DNA from 3 places in the Erwinia sp. LJJL01 genome. Region 1 is predicted to be linked to each of the others. Evidence: predicted binding sites of a transcription regulator. Region 1 holds the regulator's gene; each other region holds the start of a gene.

What was found. The regulator LexA, encoded in region 1, represses DNA repair genes until DNA is damaged. The targets are predictions, from matches to a motif close to TNCTGTATGTACATACAGNA.
Region 2: the regulator LexA is predicted to act here: its motif matches at 2,562-2,581, upstream of ACLI4M_RS22015 (metal-dependent hydrolase).
Region 3: the regulator LexA is predicted to act here: its motif matches at 3,324-3,343, upstream of sulA (SOS-induced cell division inhibitor SulA).

Annotation. Positions count from the first base shown of each region.
Region 1 covers NZ_CP178576.1:2,258,361-2,263,503, forward strand. The annotation lists gene plsB (glycerol-3-phosphate 1-O-acyltransferase PlsB) at 1-1,404, opposite strand, end outside; gene ACLI4M_RS11295 (diacylglycerol kinase) at 1,533-1,901, shown strand; gene lexA (transcriptional repressor LexA) at 2,008-2,616, shown strand; gene dinF (MATE family efflux transporter DinF) at 2,701-4,023, shown strand; gene ACLI4M_RS11310 (CsbD family protein) at 4,240-4,449, shown strand; gene zur (zinc uptake transcriptional repressor Zur) at 4,530-5,039, opposite strand.
Region 2 covers NZ_CP178576.1:4,495,601-4,500,743, reverse strand. The annotation lists partial or broken gene katE (catalase HPII) at 1-223, opposite strand, end outside; gene ACLI4M_RS22020 (L-cystine transporter) at 394-1,791, opposite strand; gene ACLI4M_RS22015 (metal-dependent hydrolase) at 1,954-2,544, opposite strand; gene kduD (2-dehydro-3-deoxy-D-gluconate 5-dehydrogenase KduD) at 2,690-3,451, opposite strand; gene hxpB (hexitol phosphatase HxpB) at 3,575-4,246, opposite strand; gene ACLI4M_RS22000 (YniB family protein) at 4,418-4,957, shown strand; gene ACLI4M_RS21995 (fructosamine kinase family protein) at 4,997-5,143, opposite strand, start outside.
Region 3 covers NZ_CP178576.1:3,580,160-3,585,302, forward strand. The annotation lists gene ACLI4M_RS17695 (AAA family ATPase) at 1-663, opposite strand, end outside; gene matP (macrodomain Ter protein MatP) at 849-1,304, shown strand; gene ompA (porin OmpA) at 1,387-2,457, opposite strand; gene sulA (SOS-induced cell division inhibitor SulA) at 2,807-3,304, opposite strand; gene ACLI4M_RS17715 (hypothetical protein) at 3,736-3,942, opposite strand; gene ACLI4M_RS17720 (TfoX/Sxy family DNA transformation protein) at 4,552-5,143, shown strand, end outside.

The DNA of each region.
Region 1 (5,143 bases):
GACGTAGCCCTGACCGAGGTTGCGCAGCTTACGCAGCCCGCGCACCATCGACATAAAGCCCTCTTTCTCTTTCGTCGCACCGCGCAGCTCTTTGGCGTAAGTACCCACTTCCATCACGTGCTCGTAACCGATGTAGATGGGCACCAGGGTAATTGGGCGATTACCGCCGCGCAGCATCGCCTGAATGGTCATCGACAGCGTGCCGGTTTTCGGGTCGAGCAGGCGACCGGTACGTGAACGGCCCCCCTCAACGAAATACTCCACCGAATAGCCGCGGGTAAACAGCTCGCCGAGATATTCGCGGAACACCGTGGAGTAGAGCTTGTTGCCCTTGAAGGTGCGGCGAATAAAGAACGCACCCAGGCGGCGGAAGATCGGACCGGCTGGCCAGAAGTTCAGGTTGATACCGGCAGCGATATGCGGCGGCACCAGACCCTGGTGATACAGTACGTAAGAGAGCAGCAGGTAGTCCATATGGCTGCGATGGCAGGGGACGTAAACAATTTCATGCCCGTCCTGCGCCAGCTGGCGCACGCGCTCGCCGCCATTAACGTTGATGCCCTGATACAGCTTGCTCCAGGTCCAGCCCATGATGCGGTCGGTGAGGCGAATCGCCTCGTAGGAGAAGTCGGCAGCAATCTCTTCCATCAGCTCAACGGCGTTCTGCTGGGCTTTCTCATGGGAAATTTTCTTGCTGCGCGCTTCATCCTCCACCGCCTTGGCGATAGCTTTCGACTGCAGCAGCTTATTGAACAGGTCCTGACGCACCGGCAGGCGTGGCCCGACGGCAGCCAGACGCTGGCGGGCAAAGTGCATCCGCGCCACGCGGGCCAGCTTCTGGGCAATAATCTTGTCGGTGCCGTGCTCGGTGGCCATATGGCGTAAAGAGACCATCGGCGAGAAGCGCACAAAGCTGTCGCGGCCCAGCCACAGCACCGCAAAGAATTTCTGAATGCCGTTCAGCATCCGCAGATGCGGCTGTGCATCGCCCTGAACCTCGCGGCCCGGCGAGCGCCCGAACATCACCGATACCGGCACCATCTGCACATCCAGGTCCGGATGGCTGCGGTGCAGGTCGAGATATTCATGGAACAGCTTGACTGACTCAAGGTTCGGCACGAAATAGGGGAATACGCGTGGGCCATCATGGATAAACACATGACGTGGCAAAACGGCCCCGTCTATCTCCAGCGGTTCCAGCGGATCGGGGAGATCCTGCTTGCGGCACTGCTCTCGCAGTGCAAGGAGATCGGCCTTTGAATCATAAGGCAGTACATACATAATAGGGCGCGACGTATCCAGCCCGAGCTCGGCAACCGGCTCAGCGGGGATCGCCTTGCTTTTTACCAGGAATTTAACTGGTAGATTCAATAAGTTATAATATAAATTACGCCAACCTGACATAGACAACATGAAGCCTCTTGTTAGCAAAGCGCCGCAAGCATACCAGAAAGCGCCAACAGATTCTGTGGTGTTGCAAAATGTGCGCCACCCAGACATTGACGCTCAACATCGTAAAGGGTTCCCTGATTATGGCAAGTAACGTCACCGGATTGACTCGGATTATAAAAGCTGCGGGCTATTCCTGGAAAGGTTTACGCGCGGCATGGCAGCATGAAGCGGCATTTCGTCAGGAGGCTATCGCCGCTATTGTTGCCATTGTTGTTGCTCTGTGGCTCGACGTGGACGCCATCACTCGTGTTCTGCTGGTCGGCTCCGTGGTGCTGGTGATTATCGTTGAGGTGCTCAATAGCGCCGTTGAAGCGGTCGTCGACCGCATCGGCAGTGAAATTCACCCGCTGGCAGGCCGGGCGAAAGATATGGGTTCGGCAGCCGTATTGCTGACGATTTTGCTGGCTGTTTTTGTCTGGATTATGCTGTTAGTGCCGCATTTGCGATGAGTTTTCCAAAATTTGCAACAAACTGAATTTTGACCAACTTTAGGTTTTCATCGCGCAAATACCTGTATATACTCACAGTCGACTGTATAAACAACCAGGGGGCGGGATGAAAGCACTAACGGCAAGGCAGCAGCAGGTTTACGACCTGATTCGCGACCACATTAACCAGACCGGCATGCCGCCGACACGGGCAGAGATTGCTACGCAGCTCGGTTTCCGTTCCCCGAATGCCGCTGAAGAACACCTCAAAGCGTTGGCGCGTAAAGGCGTGATTGAGATTGTTTCAGGCGCTTCACGCGGTATCCGCCTGATGATGGAAGAAGAAGACGGTCTTCCGCTGATTGGTCGCGTCGCCGCAGGTGAACCGCTGCTGGCTGAGCAACATATCGAAGGCCACTACAAAGTGGACCCTGACCTGTTTAAACCGGGCGCCGATTTCCTGCTGCGCGTCAGCGGAATGTCGATGAGAGATATCGGCATTATGGATGGTGACCTGCTGGCGGTACATAAAACTGAAGATGTGCGTAACGGCCAGGTGGTGGTTGCCCGTATCGATGATGAAGTGACCGTTAAGCGCCTGAAGCGCCAGGGTAACACCGTGCATCTGCTGCCGGAAAACCCGGAATTCCAGCCTATCGTGGTTGACCTGCGTAACCAGACGCTGACCATCGAAGGTCTGGCCGTCGGCGTGATCCGCAACGGCAACTGGCTGTAGCAGTTACTCCCTCTAAGCGGGTCGGTCATGACCGACCCCGACTAAATCCAGATACCGACCCCTGTGAAATCCTGGTAACGCACCATGCGACTCCTCACTACAGCTGATAAACACCTCTGGCGGCTGGCGCTGCCGATGATCCTCTCCAATATCACCGTGCCGCTGCTAGGCCTGGTGGATACCGCCGTGATTGGCCATCTCGATAGCCCGGTTTACCTGGGCGGCGTTGCGGTCGGTACTACCGTTACCAGCTTCCTGTTTATGCTGCTGCTGTTCCTGCGTATGAGCACCACCGGGCTGACCGCGCAGGCATTTGGCGCGCAGGACAAACCTGCGCTGGCGCGCGCGCTAATGCAGCCGCTGCTGCTGGCACTGCTCGCCGGGCTGCTGTTCATCATCCTGAAAACGCCGCTCACTCAGCTGGCGCTCAGTCTGACCGGCGGCAGCGAGGCGGTGCTGCACCAGGCGGCGCTGTTTATGCAGATCCGCTGGCTCAGCGCCCCGGCAACGCTGGCTAACCTGGTGCTGCTCGGCTGGCTGCTGGGCGTGCAGTATGCGCGTGCGCCGGTGATCCTGCTGGTGGTCGGTAACCTGGTGAATATTCTGCTCGACCTGTGGTTCGTTATCGGCCTGGGGTGGGGCGTGCAGGGCGCGGCGGCGGCCACCGCTATTGCGGAGTACGTCAGCTTTATTGTCGGGCTGCTGCTGGTGTGGCGGGTGATGGTACTGCGCGGCCTGTCGCTGCGCCTATTACTCAATGCCTGGCGCGGAAACCTGGGGCGCCTGCTGCGACTTAATCGCGACATCATGCTGCGCTCGCTGCTGCTGCAAATCTGCTTCGCCTCGCTGACCCTCTTAGGGGCGCGGCTCGGCAGCGATGTGGTGGCGGTCAATGCAGTGCTGCTGATGTTCCTGACTTTTACCGCCTATGCCCTCGACGGCTTTGCCTATGCGGTGGAAGCCTGCGCCGGCGAAGCCTACGGCGCCAGCAACAGCCAGCGCCTGCTCAGCGTCTGGCACGCTGCCTGCCGCCAGTCGGTGGTGGTAGCCATCGCCTTCTCGTTACTCTATGCGCTGTGTGGCGAGCAGATAGTCGCGTTGCTGACCTCGCTACAGCCGCTGCAGCAGCTGGCCCATCGCTATCTTTGGTGGCAGGTTGTGATGCCGTTGGCGGGAGTGGGATGCTATCTGCTGGACGGGATGTTTATTGGCGCCACGCGCGCCAGCGAGATGCGTAACGGCATGGCGATAGCCGCGGTCGGTTTTGCCTTAACCCTGTGCAGCGTTCCCTGGTTGGGTAATCATGGGCTGTGGCTGGCAATGACCGTGTTCCTGCTGCTGCGCGGCCTGACGCTGTGGATTATCTGGCGCAGGCACTGGCGCAACGGCACCTGGTTTGCTCACTGAAACATTTGTTTACGTCTTCCGCCGCTGCGCTACCTCTATGATGTATTAGGGTTTTTCTCTGCTTTATGGCTTTTTTGTCAGGGGTTGTCGCAACGAGAACCCATTTCTCTACTACAATTATCTCTACGTTAAGCACTTGACCAGATATTTGACTGGTATCTAAGTGGAATTCTTAACCATAAAAGCTGTTTTAACCCAAGGTAGAGGAAACACATCATGAATAAAGACGAAGCCGGCGGTAACTGGAAACAGTTTAAAGGTAAAGTGAAAGAGCAATGGGGCAAGCTGACGGATGACGACCTGACCGTGGTTGAAGGTAAACGCGATCAGTTGGTCGGCAAAATCCAGGAGCGCTACGGCTATCAGAAAGATCAGGCCGAAAAAGAGCTTAAAGACTGGGAAACCCGTAACGATCATCGCTGGTAAGCGACGAACGACAGTAAGTATTAGCTCCTACCCAGGCACATGGAATGTGCCATCCCCCAATAATTCCCGCAAAAAATTTATCAACGCCCGCGCTTTTTACTCTGCACGCTATGATCGTGCTGGCACGCATCCTGATGGGTGCAGGCTTCAATCTCACCACACTCCTGACAAAATCCGTGCGCTTCAATCACACTATGCCCAAGGGTAAAACCTGACTTCAGGGCCAAAGATTTCAAGATATCTTCCACGCCATCCGCATGCTGTTCGCGAACGAGACCGCAGCGATCGCAAATCAACATCGCTGAGGTGTGCGAGGGCTCTTCAAAATGGTGGCAGACCACGTAGCTATTGGTTGACTCGACGCGGTGGATAAAACCCTGCTCCAGCAGGAAGTCCAGCGCCCGATAAATGGTCGGGGGTTTTGCCTGGGGTTCAGAGACGCGCAGCAGGTCCAGCAGGTCATAGGCGCTGATAGCCCCATTCTGTTCGCTCATCAGGCGCAGCACTTCAAGGCGCTGTGGCGTAAGACGCACGCTACGCTGCTGGCAAATCACTTCAGCCTGCGTCAGGATTTTTTCTGCACTGGTAATATTCATGGATCCCCCTCAGGCAAGATAGGATGTTATTTTATCACGTCTGCCACAAAACGCCGAGTTTGCCATTTTAACCTGCCGACCCTGCATTAATGACTGGT
Region 2 (5,143 bases), 2.2 Mb from region 1:
CAGAGCCGCGCGCATGGACAATACGCTCCGGGATGCGCTCGTGGTCAAAGTGGGTGATCTTCTCACGCATGATGAAGTCTTCCAGCAGCGTCGGTCCGCGCGTTCCGGCACGCAGTGAGTTCTGGTCATCGGCGATGCGAGTACCCTGATTGGTGGTCAGTGGTTGTTCCATTCCATTTTTGCGAAAGGGTTCCAGCGCAGCCACTTTGGCGTTGTCAGGGGCGGTAGTGGGCTTCTGCTGCTGCGGTTTGTGTTCTTTCGGCATGACTCATCTACTCCAGTTGCTGTCGTTTTAGGGCAACAGTAACTATAGAACAGTGAGGGATATACGCCCGTTAAATGCAGGGATATGACGAAATGAGGCGGGCCGGCAAGTGCCGACCCGCAGGAGGATTAACGATGTGCCAGTTCGGCTTCGCTGTCTGAGTCGGTGTTCATAATCGCTTTATCAGTCTGCTTCAGCCACTGGCTGGTCAGCGTACCGGCAGTCATGGAACCGTTGACGTTGAGCGCGGTGCGGCCCATATCAATCAGCGGCTCGATGGAGATCAGCAGGGCCACCAGCGTGACCGGCAGGCCCATCGCAGGCAGAACGATCAGCGCAGCGAAGGTCGCGCCACCGCCGACGCCGGCAACGCCCGCAGAGCTGAGGGTCACGATGCCGATCAGCGTGGCAATCCACATCGGGTCAAACGGGTTGATGCCCACGGTTGGCGCCACCATTACCGCCAGCATGGTCGGGTAAAGACCGGCACAGCCGTTCTGACCAATGGTGGCACCAAAGGATGCCGCAAAGCTGGCAATCGACTCTGGAATACCCAGACGACGAGTTTGCGCTTCCACGCTCAGCGGAATAGTCGCGGCGCTGGAGCGGCTGGTGAAGGCAAAGGTGATAACCGGCCACACTTTACGGAAGAAGCGCAGCGGATTCACGCCGTTGACCGACAGCAGCAGGGCATGCACGGCAAACATAATCGCCAGGCCGAGGTAGGAGGCCAGCACGAAGCTGCCAAGCTTGATGATGTCGCTCAGGTTAGAGGTTGCCACCACTTTGGTCATCAGCGCCAGCACGCCGTAAGGCGTCAGCTTCATGATCAGGCGCACCAGCTTCATCACCCAGGACTGCAGCGTATCGATGGCTTTCAGCACGCGCTGGCCCTTTTCGACATCATCCTTCAGCAGCTGCAGAGCCGCCACGCCCAGGAAGGCGGAGAAGATCACTACGCTGATGATCGAAGTAGGGTTGGCACCGGTCAGGTCGGCAAACGGGTTTTTCGGTACAAAGGAGAGCAGCAGCTGCGGCGCGCTGAGATCGGCGACCTTGCCGACATAGCTGCTCTGAATGGCCGCAAGGCGTGCGCTTTCCTGCGCGCCCTGCACCAGGCCACCGGCGTTGAGGCCGAACAGCCAGGTGACGAATACGCCAACCGCGGCGGCAATGGCGGTGGTGAACAGCAGCACGCCAATGGTCAGTACGCTGATTTTACCCAGCGATGAGGCGTTATGCAGACGGGCTACGGCGCTGAGAATCGATGCGAACACCAGCGGCATCACAATCATCTGCAGCAGCTGAACGTAACCGCCGCCGACCAGGTTAAACCAGCTGACAGACTCTTTGATAACCGGGCTGTTTTCGCCGTAAATGGTGTGCAGCGCGAGGCCAAACAGTACGCCGACCACCAGGCCGAACAGCACTTTCTTCGACAGGCTCCAGCCGGTGCGGCCGGTTTTTGCTACCAGCAGCAGCAGCGCCACGAACGCTACCAGGTTAATAATTAGCGGAAAATTCATTTCCCATTTCTCCCAAAAATAGTCGGCAAAAGTGCCATAACTGACTTCAGTTAATTTCTGACGCGCAGTAACCAGCACAAGGGCGAAATGGTAGCAGCTAGTGATGGTGCAGGCTTATATCCAAAAGGAATGATTTATAACTTTTGCTGCGTTATTGCCTGATTAATGTCCGTTTTGCGGATTTATTACCCGGCTAAAGCCATTTTGTACCGAATTGACCACCTGACTGGTCCAGCCGGTCGCACCAAACGGTGGCATTCCCGGCGGAAACCAGATGGCATAACCGACCAGCGCGAGGCACAGCGCACGCTCCAGCTGGTTACCTTTCTGGCTTCTCAGCAGCGGCAGGCGGAAGCGCCAGCGGCACGGCCACAGCAGGGGGACCCCGGCGGGCGTCAGCATATCGGCAACAATGTGGCTGAGGTAGCCCAGCACCATGCCCTGGAAGGCATCGGCAGGGATCAGCCAGCCAGCGGGCAGCTTCAGCTGTAGCAGCGCGACGCCGCCCGCCAACGCCAGCAGGCTGTGGGTAAATCCGCGATGACCAAAGGCGCGCGCAATAGGGTGCGACAGCCACTTCAGGCGCTGACCGAGAAAAGATTTGGGATGGTCAATGTCCGGCAGCAGGCAGGTGAGCAGGGTAGCCGGAATAATATGCCACCAGTCTGCGCTGGCCAGCACCGGCGTCAGTTCCGCACGCTTGGCGAAAATGGCGCTGGCAATGGCAAATATGAGGTGGCCTTCGGCCGTCATGGGAACACCTGGTGCATAACTGTCAATGCATCCAGTATAGGGAATATATACAGTAGAATAAATATGTGACGCTGTAACGAAAGATAAATATTTTTACATCAGTGAAATGTTGAGCGGGTCGCGCAGAAACTGACCCGCATTTGGCTTACCGCGCCAGCCAGCCGCCGTCGACGGCCAGCGTATAGCCATTGACGTAGTCCGCCGCGCTGGAGGCAAGAAACACCACCGGCCCCATCATATCGCGGCTCTCGCCCCAGCGACCGCTCGGGATGCGCTCGAGGATCTGCTGACTGCGCTCTTCGTCATCACGCAGCTGCTCGGTGTTGTTGGTGGCCATATAGCCCGGGGCGATGGCATTAACGTTGATGCCGTACTGCGCCCATTCGTTGGCCATCAGGCGCGTCAGCCCCATTACCGCGCTTTTCGAGGCGGTATACGAAGGTACGCGGATGCCGCCCTGGTAAGAGAGCATTGAGGCGATATTAATGATTTTGCCGCCGTGCCCCTGCTGAACGAACTGGCGCGCCACCGCCTGCGCAAGAAAGAACAGCGTCTTGCTGTTGATGTTCATGACGTCATCCCAGTCCTGCTCACTGAAATTCAGCGCCTCTGCGCGGCGAATAATCCCGGCATTGTTGACCAGGATATCGAGCCGCGGGCAGGCTGCCAGCGCCTGCTCCATCACCTTTGGCACGCAGTGGCTGTCCGACAGGTCGGCGGTGATGCTGATAAAGCGGCGTCCGAGCGCGCTCACCTGCTTTGCCGTTGCGCAGGCAGCGGAGCGGTTGACGCCAATAATGTCACATCCGGCCTGCGCCAGACCGACGGCCATACCCTGACCCAGCCCGGTGTTGCATCCGGTGATCAGTGCGACTTTCCCTTCGAGGTTAAAAGCATTGAGGATCATAGCGGCTTCCTGATTAATGAGGTTATCAGGGAGCATAGGCGCAGGAAGAGGGTAATTCAATAAAAATGAAACATTGTTTTATTTTTATTGAGAGGTGCTGCACAGGCAGCACCTTTTCAGGGTTTAACCACCGCGCAGATGAGCAGGGGTGAGCTGCTGCAGGCTGCTCAGCTTGACCTCCGCCAGCGCCCAGCGTGCATCTTCAGCGTAGCTGGCGTCAGGCACCACTATAGAGCGCATACGTGCGGCTTTAGTGGCGATCATGCCGTTAAAGGAGTCTTCCAGCGTGACGCAGTTCAGTGGGTCGACGCCAAGCCGGGCGGCGGCATCAAGGTAAACCTGCGGGTGCGGTTTGCTGTAGGGCAGAGATTCTGCCGAGGCCAGCACTTCAAAATAGTCGCGCAGGTCAAACATCTCCAGCACGCGCTCCAGCATAAACAGCGGGGAGGCGGAGGCGAGGCCAATCTTCAGCCCTTCGGCCTGGCACAGCTTTAACGCATGCTCAACGCCCGGCAGCAGCGGGCGGCGCTCCTCTACCAGGCTCAGCGCGCGGGCAATCACGCGCTGCGTCACTTCCGCCTGGGAAGGGCCGCTCCACGGCAGGGTTTCGTACCACATGCGCACCACCTGATCGATGCGCAGGCCGAGCGCGTCGGGCAGCGCTTTACGGCGGCTGAGGTCAACATCAAGGGTATTGAAGATGTCCAGCTCGGCCTGGTGCCATAGCGGTTCTGAATCGATCAGCAGGCCATCCATATCAAAGATGGCGGCGAGTACAGGGCGTTGATAAGACATGCTGCGGCTCCATTTGACAGTTTGTGCCACCTTAGCATGAAGGCGCTGCTGAAAAAATTATCATCGCAGCGGCGTTTAGCCGGGATCCTGCGCTGGTGACCGCATTTTACAGGCGCTTTTTGCCGACTCAATGTAGACTGACACGCAGACATCGTATGGACAGGAGAAGGCATGACTTATCAACAGGCTGGCAGAGTGGCGGTGATCAAGCGGGTCGCGGGCTGGGTTATCTTTATTCCCGCGCTGATCTCAACGCTGATTTCCCTGCTGGGTTTTCTGGAAAAAAGCCGGGAAAAGCGCGAGGGCATTAATGCGGTGATGCAGGATTTTGCCCATGTGATGATTGAGATGATCCGTTTTAACACCGGTTTTCTTTCCAGCTTCTGGAATAACTCACCGGTACCGGATTTTAATCACGGCAGCAACGTGCTGTTCTGGGTTATCTACGTGCTGATTTTTGTCGGCCTTGCTCTGCAGGCTTCCGGCGCGCGAATGTGGCGCCAGTCGCGCTTTCTGCGTGAAGGGATTGAGGATCAGCTGATTCTGGAGAACGCGCGCGGTACAGAAGGGCACACGCGTGCGCAGCTGGAAGAGAGGATTGTGGTGCCGCGCCACACCATTTTCCTGCAAATATTCCCGCTGTACGTCCTGCCGATTATCATCGCCGTAGCGGGCTACTTCGTGCTGAAGCTGGCCGGGTTTATCTACTGAGGATGGCGGGCGGGGGAAGGTGCCCCGCCCGGGCTTATCTCAGGCCGGACGCGCGTGCTGTTTAGCCAAATCGTCCACATCTAACAGGGTGCCTACCGCACGCTGTGCCTCCCCAAGCCAGCTGCCGCCGAAGACATTGGCGCGGTTCAGCAGATAGTAGAGCTGATAAATCGGCTGACGCTGTGA
Region 3 (5,143 bases), 1.3 Mb from region 1:
TTCCATCTCCTGGAAGTCAGCCAGCGCATCACGCTCACCAATCAGTACCAGACGGAACTGCATTGGCATCGCAAGGATATCGAGCGGCAGAGGGCGGGTTTCATCCTGGGAGTACCAGTCAAAGCGCTGATTCACCATAATTTGCTTGAGGCGCAGCCACATCAGCGGCTGAGCCAGCAAGGTTCGCAAGGAGAGGATCAGTACGCCACCGTTGGCACGATGTACCAGGCCTGGGGTCAGAGTGATGGCAGATTGATGCAGACGTACGCAGCCAAAAAGCTGTTCCGTTTCAATCCACTCAGCCTGATGTACGCCGCCCACGCTGGCGAAGTTATCCTCTGCCCTTTCGGCCGGGCGCCAGCTGACGGAGTTCCCACTTAGCGTATAGTGGCCACCGTAAAGGGCAGATTCATCGCCATCGTCAGCCGCCATTGAGGTAAGGATATCCTGCAACAGCGTGAGGTATTCAGCGCTTTCAGGACTTTTGACCAGCATCAGCGGCACTTTTGCCGGGGTTTGCAGCAATAAGCTGAGGCCATTAAACAGGCGAGCCTGTACGGTAGCAAAGCACTCTGCGTCGGCAGCAACTGCCTGCGAGAGGAGATGCTGGAAGCGTTCGGTATCGGGCTGTAGGGCGCGCCACTCTAATCGATTGTTGGTCAAAGTTATCGTATTTTTCTGAAATGAATAAAAGCGGCATTATACAAGATTTCAGCCTGTTAAGCACCGTAGACATGCGCCTGAAACCAGGGCGATCTCACATTCCCCCCGCTGGTCCTGTTTTCTTTACAGCCTGATCAAAAAAAGCTGTTATTCTTAACCCGTTATGTGGTCAGCATGAGATTCCGATGAAATATCAACAACTGGAAAATCTGGAAAGCGGTTGGAAGTGGAAGTATCTGGTCAAAAAACACCGCGAAGGTGAATCGATCACGCGCTATATCGAATTAAGCGCCGCGCAGGCAGCCGTGGATGAACTGCTGGTCATGGAAAACCGGCCGGTTGAAGTGTTGCAGTGGATTAGCCTGCATATTAATCCGACGCTCGAAAACCGCATGAAACAGACGATTCGCGCCCGACGCAAACGTCATTTCAACGCCGAGCATCAACACACGCGTAAAAAATCTATCGATCTGGAGTATCTGGTGTGGCAGCGCCTGGCGGGTCTGGCACAGCGCCGTAATAGCACACTATCGGAAACGATTGTGCAGCTGATTGAAGATGCGGAAAGAAAAGAGCAGTACGCCAGCCAGATGTCGTCGCTCAAGCAGGATCTGAAAGCCATTCTGGGCAAGCCGGAATAAGCGCGATTCTGTTAGCTCTGCCGGAAAAGAGACCGGCAATAAAAAACCCCGCCGAGGCGGGGTTTTTTTATGACTGATGGACTTAAGCCTGTGGCTGAGTCACAACGTCTTTGATGCCTTTAACTTCGATTTCTACGCGACGGTCTGGCGCCAGGCAGTCGATCAGGGCATTACGGCCTTTCACGCTGTCACAGGTGCTGCCGGTGACTGGGTTAGATTTACCCTCGCCACGTGCAGAGATCTTGTTAGCAGGGATGCCTTTAGAAACGAGGTAGTCAACAACAGACTGTGCACGCTTCTCAGACAGCTTCTGGTTGTACTGCTCTGAACCGATACGGTCAGTGTAGCCCAGAACAACAACAGAACCATCTTTAGGATCCAGATTGCTCAGCTGGGTGTACAGCTGATCCAGAGCCTGCTGGCCTTCTGGCTTCAGGGTGTTTTTGTTGAAGTTGAACAGCACGTCAGACTTCAGAGTGAAACGCTTGGTTTCAACAACTGGAGCTGGAGCTGGTGCTGGAGCAACAACTGGAGCTGCTGCTTCATCCTGACCGAAGCGGTATGAAACGCCAACGCTCAGCATGGAGTTATCAGGACGCGCACCAACGGTACCTGCGTCACCGATGTTGTTAACCCACTGGTAGTCCAGACGGGTTGCCCAGTTTTTGGTCACTGCGTATTCAACACCAACCGCGGCCAGTGGAGAAACACCGGTGTCGTGGTCGCTGATGCGATCGCCGCCAACAACCTGCTGAGTGGAGTCAGCACGCCATACCATGCCACCCAGACGGGTGTACACGTCCAGATCGTCCATTACTGGGTAGCTTAATTTAGCTGCCAGCTGAACGCCCTGTGCTTTGAATGCGCCGTTAACCTGGTCGCCTTTGTTAGGCATACGGCCTAACCAGTCATAACCCAGCTCGAAGCCCAGGTATGGGTTCGCCTGATAACCCATGAATGCACCAGCACCAAGCTGGCTTTCATGAGATGGGCCGTCGTTATCTTGGTAACCGTTACCGTAGTAACCTTTGTCATGGTACTGAGACCAGCCCAGTTTAGCACCGGTGTACCAGGTGTCATCTTTAGGGGCGGCCTGCGCTACGGTAGCGAAGCCAGCCAGTGCCACTGCAATTGCGATAGCTGTCTTTTTCATTTTTGCGCCTCGTTATCATCCAAATAGGCAATGAGCTTTAAGTTAGCTCTTTGGTTTAATCCTTCGCCGGGTTGTGTAGCTCGATTATGACTCTTCCAAAAAAAGGAGGTTATTGAGCACCCTGGCGAGCTAAAGTCTACAACGTACCAGCAAACTTACAAGTATGATGTGACGGTGCTCAGCAAAAAAACAGGGTTTCATACACATTTTTTAACATTTGAGGGTGAATTCTTTGCTGAAAAAAGGGTCTGTGAACGCAGCTAAACCATTGTCTAGCCGCGTCATAACATAATCAGCGGGTTAAAGCGGGGCAGGGAAAGAAAAAACCTGAGAAAAATCTCAATTTTACTTAATGATACAAACTAGAGTGAATTTTTATTCCATTTAACGGTCTGGATGGAAGATAAGAGGTCTCTTCCGGGCGCATAATCAGTCCGAGAGCTTGTCCAGAATCCGCTGCTTGCTGCAAACGTAGACGATCCGTTTCTGATACTTCCTCTTCCAGCCAGCCCAAAACCACGCTGTAATTTCCCGTGCTCAACGCTTTGATCATCGCTTCAACGGTGGTGATGGTGGTGGAGTGAGGGGACTGCATCACTTTATCCAGCGGTAACCCGGAGCGCTGAAGCCAGTCGCGGCTCAGTTTTTGCTGCGGCGTGAGCCACAGCTGCCAGCGCGACTGCGTACCTAACTGTTGCAACAACGGCAGCAGCAGTCGCTGAGTCATACCAGGTTGATTCTCACTGTAAGTCAGTTCGCTGATCAGACCATTACCGCAGGCAGCTGCGGATGAAGGAACGTGCAGGGCACGAGTAACAGATTGAGATTTCAGGGAATGAGTACGCATGGTGTCTTCGCTCACAGGTGACTGTATGGATATACAGTATATCCACAGTGAGCAAAGATCAACCTTAATCTTGCGTGTGCAACAGCGCTTGTCATGATGGAAGTAGCCATCACCCGCATGAGCAAACGCCGTAACCCGTACGAACTGTTTACCCGCGCCAATCCCGCAGAGAAAAGATCTTCCCCGCCCGCCTCACTCTGCGCCTGAACATACACAGGCTGCAGAATACTACTGCGCTAATTTATCTGCTGACATGTTATTAAATTCAGCTGCAAGCTGCGGGGTTTAATAAAGCGAAATTATTATTCTGCCTGTTAACGCCTGGCTTGGCCGGTTAGGTAAAAATAAATTTTATTGACACTCTGTTCCTGGATATCAAAAGTTAGTGGGATTGAGTTAATTGATAATAATTTAATGTTATTGTGCTGCGATCAATAACTGACATGGTGATTTTTATGGAAAGGCTCCTCGCGGCGTTCATCCGGCATCTCCGCCGTGTCTGCTATAGAAACATGGGTATTCAGCAGCTTGTGATGCATAACATCGGCACTGGCCGTTTTGAAATCCCCTCCCTGTGCGATGGCGGTAGCGGAAACCAGCAGGAAAAAACCGGCTACTAAAGGCGCGCTTATTTTCATCTGTTATTCTCCAAACTTTCTCGGAACTTATTCTGGCGCTACTTTGCCTGCTCTTTTGTCATGATTTGTCATAGTAGATTAAATCTTATCCCTGAGCTGTTTGGAATCTATTCGGCTGTTACGGGTGCAGGGCGGCGCAGGCGTGTTTCTACTGCAATACTCCACCACGGGAAACAGCAGGAAATAGTTATGCGAAAATTAAGAGGGTAATTTCTGCTGCCACGCCTTGATCCGGTTTTTTTTAACCATCGGCTAATCCCTAAAGCCGGGGGCGATTCTGAAAGCGCGTCGCCCAGCACGGCCATCCCTTGCCGCGTGCCGAGGCCCGCAGGGAGCGTCTTTTGCCGTTCCGGCGTGCTCAGGCTGAGCTCAGACCGGTTTGCGGACGTTTAGCGATAGAAGTCATTTGTGGGGATACCTCAGGGATTGCCTCCCCGCAGCAAATCGACCTCTCCTGGTTTTTTATTTTTTCGTTACGTCTCGCAAATCCTTTAGGTAAAACGTGGGAACTGAATTTATTCATTGAACACGTAATTGAGATTGAATACTTTCTAATGCGTTGATTTAAGGACGATAGTTAGAAAAATCTTAAATGTACAGGGAGAGATCATGACTAGCTCAAAACGTAAAATTGAAGAGGCAAAACAGCGTCTGCAGCTGCTGGGGGAAGTTGAATCGCGCACTCAGTTTGGCGGATATTGCCTGACGGTGGAGAAAACCGTTTTTGCGGTCGTCGCTGACGGCGAGCTTTATCTGCGAGCCTGTGAGCAAGTGCGGCCCTATATTGTCGAACGCAAAATGGAGCCGCTAAACCTGAAAAAGCGCGGCGTGCCGGTGGCCCTTCACTATTATCGCGTTGACAGTGATTTATGGTCAGACAGCGATCAGCTGGTGGCGCTTTCCCGCCTTTGCCTGCTGGGGGCCAGGACGCAGCAGTTAGAAAAGCAGAAAAAGCGGCGGCTTAAGGACCTGCCCAATTTGGGGGTTCGAATGGAGATGCTGCTGCACCAGGTGGGAATTAACAACATCGAGACGCTAAAACAGAAGGGCGCGAAGCGGAGCTGGCTGCTGCTACGGACCTGCAACAGCAACCTCGGTTTAACCGTGCTCTACGCGTTGCAGGGGGCGATTGTTGGTCGCCATTACGAAGCTCTGCCGCAGGAGATGAAAGAAGAGCTGCGCATGTGGTTCCATCGCAATG